2 regions of the Mesorhizobium sp. B2-3-2 genome follow, and region 1 is predicted to be linked to the other one. Evidence: riboswitches for the same ligand, from Rfam matches in the RefSeq annotation. Region 1 holds a riboswitch; the other holds the start of a gene.
The links. Region 1 has a riboswitch for thiamine pyrophosphate ahead of FJ964_RS28140 (YkoF family thiamine/hydroxymethylpyrimidine-binding protein). Riboswitches for the same ligand answer to the same signal wherever they lie in the genome.
Positions count from the first base shown of each region.

Region 2: it holds a riboswitch for thiamine pyrophosphate, as region 1 does, so the genes downstream of both, thiB (thiamine ABC transporter substrate binding subunit) here and FJ964_RS28140 (YkoF family thiamine/hydroxymethylpyrimidine-binding protein) in region 1, are expected to answer to the same signal.

Region 1 is NZ_VFWA01000020.1:27,016-30,408, forward strand. It holds gene FJ964_RS28125 (hypothetical protein) at 1-178, shown strand, start outside; gene msrA (peptide-methionine (S)-S-oxide reductase MsrA) at 362-880, shown strand; gene FJ964_RS28135 (hypothetical protein) at 1,037-1,354, opposite strand; TPP riboswitch at 1,573-1,686, shown strand; gene FJ964_RS28140 (YkoF family thiamine/hydroxymethylpyrimidine-binding protein) at 1,677-2,285, shown strand; gene FJ964_RS28145 (ABC transporter permease) at 2,384-3,139, shown strand; gene FJ964_RS28150 (ABC transporter ATP-binding protein) at 3,136-3,393, shown strand, end outside.
Region 2 is NZ_VFWA01000004.1:439,590-442,982, forward strand. It holds gene FJ964_RS13750 (ATP-binding cassette domain-containing protein) at 1-1,308, opposite strand, end outside; gene FJ964_RS13755 (thiamine diphosphokinase) at 1,310-1,954, opposite strand; TPP riboswitch at 2,043-2,158, shown strand; gene thiB (thiamine ABC transporter substrate binding subunit) at 2,201-3,199, shown strand; gene thiP (thiamine/thiamine pyrophosphate ABC transporter permease) at 3,269-3,393, shown strand, end outside.

The DNA of each region.
Region 1 (3,393 bases):
GCTCGCCGCCGCCTATCTGACGCTGCCCGTGGTCCAGTATTCCCGCGCCATGGGCCTGCCGATGGCCAATGACGACACCACGACGCTGGCGGCCGCATTCCTCATCGGCGTCTGCGCCATGTGGATCTCGGATATCGTATTCGAGGTCGTGGTGCGCAGGTTCAAGCCTGGGGAGTGACGCCGCGCGCCCGTGGTGATCGGCAGCAGGACGCGCCCGCCGACTGGACGAAGCCGACGACAATGCCCATCTATGGGAAATCCTGGAGCGGCTGTCATAGCGCCGGGCCTCCAGTTTTATCTTGCGCAAATCCGGACGGAAACGGCTACAACCTTTCCCGGAGTTGCTTTGGGGAGATTTGATATGGCGACTTCAAGCGAACGCGCAGTGCTTGCCGGCGGCTGTTTCTGGGGCATGCAGGATCTGATCCGACGCATCCCGGGCGTCCTGTCCACGCGCGTCGGCTACAGCGGTGGCGACGTGCCTGATGCCACCTACCGAAACCACGGCACCCATGCCGAAGCCATCGAGATCAATTTCGATCCCGCCAGGCTGAGCTACCGCACGCTGCTGGAGTTCTTCTTCCAGATCCATGACCCGACGACACGCAACCGCCAGGGCAACGATGTGGGGATGAGCTACCGTTCGGCGATCTATTACACCAGCGATGAGCAGAAGCGCGTCGCCGAAGACACCATCGCCGACGTCGACGCCTCGGGCCTGTGGCCCGGCAAGGTGGTTACCGAAGTGGCTCCGGCCGGCGCGTTCTGGGAAGCCGAACCCGAGCATCAGGACTATCTGGAGAAATACCCGAACGGCTACACCTGTCATTTCGTCAGGCCGGGCTGGAAGCTGCCGGTTCGCGAAAAGGCTGTTTCGTAGGCGCCCGGACCGAACAAAGCCCGGTTCCTGCCAGGCTCGGCCGATGGCGGGCTGCATTTTCAGGCGCCTGCCTGTTCGGCGAGGGTGAAACATCCAGAGACGGAGAGGCCACGGAACAGGCGTGCCGTGGCGTTCTCCGGCAGTTTCGGCGAATGGCTACTTGCCGCAATGCTTGTCATTGACGGTCGGCGAAGCCGTGCCCGGAGCGGTGTGGCTGGCATCCGGCTGAGCACCTTGTGGGCTGGCCGGACAGTTCCGGTCGGCGTTCGAATTCATGCCGTCGGGCATGACGGTCGTGCTGCCGGTCGTGCCAGGATCCACCGTGTTCGGCGATGCCGGCGTGTTCGGGTCGACCGTCACCGATTGGCCGCTGCCAGGCCCATTATCGCCGCCGTTTCCGCCAGTATTTTGCGCCATCGCCGAAGTGGCGAGACCAATTGTAAGAGCCGAAGCTGCGAGGATTTTCATGAACATGGTTTGTCTCCATTTCTGTGAAGTCTTCGCTCGTTTCTACGAAGTTCGTCGCGTTTGCGACTATAGGGACAACCACTCGTCGTGGCTAAGGTTCCGGACAAATTTCGCTCAAGACCGGGCCCGACGGAACCGCCCATAAATCAGGCTTGGCGCAATGCATTTCCGGCGATGGTCCTGAAAAAACAGCTTTCATAGCCGTCCGATTGGTGCTTTAACGCGCTCATCCACAGGGGTGCTCCGTACGGTCGGGGCTGAGACGAGGGCGGCAAGCCCACGGACCCTAAAAGCTGATCTGGGTAATACCAGCGGAGCGAGGCGGGCGATGTTTTCAGGCGCACAGATTTCCCTATATCCCATGGCCGACGATTTCGTCGGTGTTATCCTTGGTGCGCTCGGTGCGCTCGATCCCTATCGTGATCGACTGAGGATTGAGACCGACGATATCTCGACCCTGCTGGTCGGACCGCCCGAGGTGCTGTTTCCTGCCATGCGCGACCTGTTCGTGGCGGCAGCGCGCAGCGGCAAGCATTGCGTGCTTTCGGCCGCCGTCTCGCGCGGCTGCCCGGGCGAGCCGGACGATCCAATCTGTCGCTCCGACGCGTTTGGCGGACCTGCCGGGCCGCTCGGCCCGCGCAAGGAAGCCGCTATCACCGCCGTGCGCGGCGTGGCCGTCACCGGCCAGCCGGCGGCGGCGCAGTTCTCGCTCTATGTCATGGGCACCGACGACCACATGGACGAGATCTATGGCTGCATCGACGTCCTGAAGCAGTCGGGCGTATATGAGCGCTCCAAGCATTTCTGCACAAAGTTGCGCGGCGACGCAGGCGCCATTTTTACCGCTCTCAACGAGGCCTTTTGCCGCTTCGGGCCGGGTGCCGGCCACGTAACGCTCGACGTCACCGTCTCGGCCAACAGCCCCACCGCCGTCTGACGGCGCGCCCCGCGCCGTCCGCTCCGGGTACCTGTGTGTCCTCCCCGTCCGCCCCTTCGCGTCCGATCGTGGACCTCATCGCCAGAACCGCTCCGGCGATGCTTTCGGTGGGGCTACTGCTGGCCGCCTGGGAACTCTATGCACGCTTTGGTGGCGTCAAGCCGACAATCCTCCCGGCGCCATCGCGCGTCTTCGCTCAGGCAATGCTCAACCGGCAGGCGCTGGCCGATAACGCCGCGCCAACCCTACGTGCCACGCTCGCAGGCTTTGCCTGTTCGCTCAGCGGTGCCTTTGTGCTGTCGATATTGGTCGACTTCTCCCAGCCATTGCGGCGCGCCCTTTTTCCGGTCTTCGTGGTCAGCCAGACCTTGCCGCTGGTGGCGATTGCACCGCTGGTGGTGCTGTGGTTCGGCTTTGGGCTGATGCCCAAGGTCATGCTGGTGGCGCTGGTCACCTTCTTTCCGATGTTGGTGGCTTTGGCCGAAGGCTATGAGGCGACGGAGACTGAGATCGGCCAAATGCTGCGCGCCATGGGGGCAGGGCGCTGGCGTGTCTTCGTCCTGGCGCGGCTGCCATCGGCGTTGCCCTACTTCTTCGCTGGTGTCAGGATCTCCATCACCTATGCCGTCGTTGGCGCCATCTTCGCCGAATATGCGGGCGCGGCGAAGGGCCTCGGCATCTACATGCTCAACGCCAAGAACAACTTCCGCCCGGACCTGGTGCTGGCCGCCGTCGCCGTCAGCGCCGTGCTGACGCTCGTCCTGTTCGGGCTGACGGTGCTGGTCCAGCGCCTTGCCATGCCCTGGGAACGGGCCGCCGGCGGGCAGGCCCCAGGAAAGGGGCCGTGGCGATGAACCGGCTCGACTTGCGGCATGTGCGCAAGGCCTTCGAAGGGCTCGACGTGCTTGCCGACATTTCGCTCAGCGTCGGCACCGGCGAGTTCGTCTCCATTCTAGGCCCCTCCGGCGCCGGCAAGTCGACGCTGTTCCAGCTTCTGACCGGCGCGCTTCACGGCGAGGGCGAGATATTCTTCGACGGCAAGCCGCTCGATGACCATGGCCGGCATTTCGCTTTCATGCCGCAGCGAGACGCGTTGATGCCCTGGCGG
Region 2 (3,393 bases), on a different contig from region 1:
GTCGAGATCGTTGGTCGGCTCATCGAGCACCAGCAGGTTGGCCGGCCGGGCCAGCACGCGCGCCAGAATCAGCCGCGCCCGCTCGCCGCCGGAAAGCTCGCGTACCGGCGTGCGTGCCTGCTCCGGCTTGAACAGGAAGTCCTTCATGTAGGAGACGACGTGGCGCTGCTCGCCATTGATGACGAGGTTCTCGCCGCGCCCATCGGTGAGATATTGCGCCAGCGTTTCCTGCGGATCGACCGCCTCGCGCTTCTGGTCGAGCGTGGCGATCTCCAGATTGGTGCCGAGCCGCACCGAACCCGCATCCGGCTGCAACTCCCCGGTCAGCATCTTCAGAAGCGTCGTCTTGCCGGCGCCATTCGGCCCGACGAGGCCGACGCGGTCGCCGCGCTGGATGCGGGTCGAAAACCCCTTGACCACGGTGAGGTCGCCAAAGCTCTTCTCGATGTTCCTGGCCTCGATCACCAGCTTGCCGGATTCGGCGGCGTCGCTGGCCACCATCGTCGCCGTGCCTTCAGCGCCGCGATGGCCGCGAAAACGCTGGCGCATGGTCTGCAATTCGCCCAAACGGCGCATGTTGCGCTTGCGCCGCGCCGTCACGCCATAGCGCAGCCAGTGTTCCTCGCGCACGATCTGGCGGCCGAGCTTGTGCTGTTCGCGCTCTTCTTCCTCAAGCACCTGGTCGCGCCATTCCTCGAAATGGCCAAAGCCCTTATCCAGCCGGCGGGTCTGACCCCGGTCGAGCCACACGGTGGCGCGCGAGACGCGCTGGAGGAAACGGCGGTCGTGCGAGATGACGATGAGAGCCGAGGAGGTGCGGACGAGTTCTTCTTCCAGCCATTCGATCACCGACAGATCGAGATGGTTGGTCGGCTCATCAAGCAGCAGGATATCGGGCTCCGGCGCCATGACGCGCGCAAGGGCGGCGCGCCTGGCTTCGCCGCCAGACAGGTCGCCTGGCCGCTCCTCGCCCGAGAGGCCGAGATGCTCCATCAGGTAGCTGGCGCGATAAGGATCGTCGGCGGGACCGAGCCCGGCCTCGACATAGGCGCGCACGGTTGCAAAGCCGTCCATGTCGGGCATTTGCGGCAGATAGCGGACGGTCGCCGATGGCTGGCGGAACACCTCGCCGTCCTGCGGCTCGATCAGGCCGGCGGCGATCTTGAGCAGCGTCGACTTGCCGGACCCGTTGCGGCCGACCAGCGCGATCTTGTCGCCGGCCGACGCTGCCAAGTCGGCGCCGTCGAGCAGGGGCGTGCCGCCGAAGGTCAGTTTTATTCCGTCGAGATTGAGAAGAGGCGGCGCCATGTCAGCTTTCTGCCAAGGGATAGGGATGGGCGAGCAGCAGCGCGCGGCCCGCTCCCAGCGCGATCTCGAGCCTGCCCTTGACCTCGTTGGAGATGGTCAGCGACGAGCCGAACGCGACCTCGACGCAGTCAAGCGGCCATTTCGCGCCGGCGACGGTCAGCCCCGCAAGCTCCGAAAAACCCAGGATCGAGAACAGGGTGCCGTCGGCATAGTCGAAGCCGGCCGTGCCGTGCGCCATGGGCACGCCTTCCTGCGCGCCGCTGGTCAACAGCACCTTTGTCCCGGCCCCGGCCAGCCGCAGGGCGAGCGCCATGTGCAGGAAGGCATGGTCGGCGCGCTTGCCGCCGAAGGCGCCGGCAAGCACGAGGCTGGTCGCGCCGCGCTCCAGCGCCGCCGATACTGCGAGTTCGCCATCGGTGGCGTCCTTCTCCGCCGGGAAGGTCCGGCGCGCCACGGCGGCCAGTTCATCCGGCAGGTCGGCGGGCACGGAATCGAAATCGCCGACCCAAAGTTCCGGCACAAGGCCGAGCGTCCTCGCATGGCCGATGCCGGCATCGGCGGCGATGACGCGGGTTCCCTCGACTTGACGGTCGAGCCGTGGCGTGCGGATGAGATCGCCGCCAAGCAGGATGGTGAATGTGCTCATATCGTGTGGCCCTTACCAGCCCGGCAGCGGAAACGGAAGGCCGGCAAACTGCCACTTGCGCGGTTCACCGGCCGGGCCTATGTGTCGAAGCGCTCTAACGGGGTGCCGGACGCGATGTTTCGCGGACCGGCTGAGAGGCAGTCTCGCCAACCCGCTGAACCTGATCCGGTTTGTACCGGCGGAGGGATTAGACGTTTCGGACAGTCCGACGCCTCAATTCCTTTAACGCGAACGAAGGAGGCGCCGATGCGCACGCTTTTATCCGCCCTTGTCTCTGCAGTGGTCGTGGTTCTGTCCGGGCCAGCCTTGGCCAAGGACAAGCTCACCGTCTACACTTATGAGAGCTTCACCGCCGACTGGGGTCCCGGCCCGGTGGTGAAGAAGGAATTCGAGGCCGAATGCGGCTGCGATGTCGACTTCGTCTCGGTCGCCGACGGCGTCGCGCTGCTCAACCGCGTCAAGCTGGAAGGGGTCGCGACCAAGGCCGACATCGTGCTTGGCCTCGACACCAATCTCACCGCCGATGCCAAGGCCACCGGCCTGTTTGCGCCGCATGGCGCCGTGACCGGGCTCAATGTGCCGGGCGGCTGGAACGACGACATCTTTGTCCCGTATGACTATGGCTATTTCGCCGTCGTCTATGACACGCAGAAGCTGAAGACGCCGCCCAAGAGCCTGAAGGAATTGGTCGAGGGCAGCGCCGATGACAAGATCGTCATCCAGGATCCGCGCACCTCGACGCCGGGCCTCGGCCTGCTGTTGTGGGTGAAGTCGGTCTATGGCGACAAGGCGCCGGAGGCCTGGGCCAAGCTCAAGGCGAAGGTCTTGACCGTGACGCCGGGTTGGAGCGAGGCCTACGGCCTGTTCACCAAGGGCGAGGCGCCGATGGTGTTGTCCTACACGACCTCGCCCGCCTACCACATGGTTGCCGAGAACACCGAGCGCTACCAGGCCGCTTCCTTCGAGGAGGGCGAATATCCGCAGATCGAGGTCGCCGGCATCACCAGAACGGGCGCCAAAAATCCGCTGGCGGAAAAGTTCGTCGCCTTCATGACCGGGCCGAAATTCCAGGATGCCATCCCCGAGACCAACTGGATGTTCCCGGCCGGCAAGACTGACAAACCGCTTAATCCGGCCTTCGACAGACTGGTCAAGCCGACCAAGACCTTGCTGTTCAGCCCGCAGGAGGTCGCGGCCAACCGCAAGGCATGGGTGGATGAATGGCTTGCGGTGATGAGCAAGTAGTGTTTGCAGGCTAATCTCGTGAGATGACCGCCCTACGCGACGGAACGCGACGCATGTTAAAGGTCTTTCGTGCAACGCGCGTCTGATCCCCGCATCTCCGCCGGCATCCTCGCGCTTGCCGCCATCGCGCTTCTGACCGGCGGCGCGTTTGCCGGCCTCGTCTTCGAAGGCGCCCACGATGTCTCCGGCGCCTG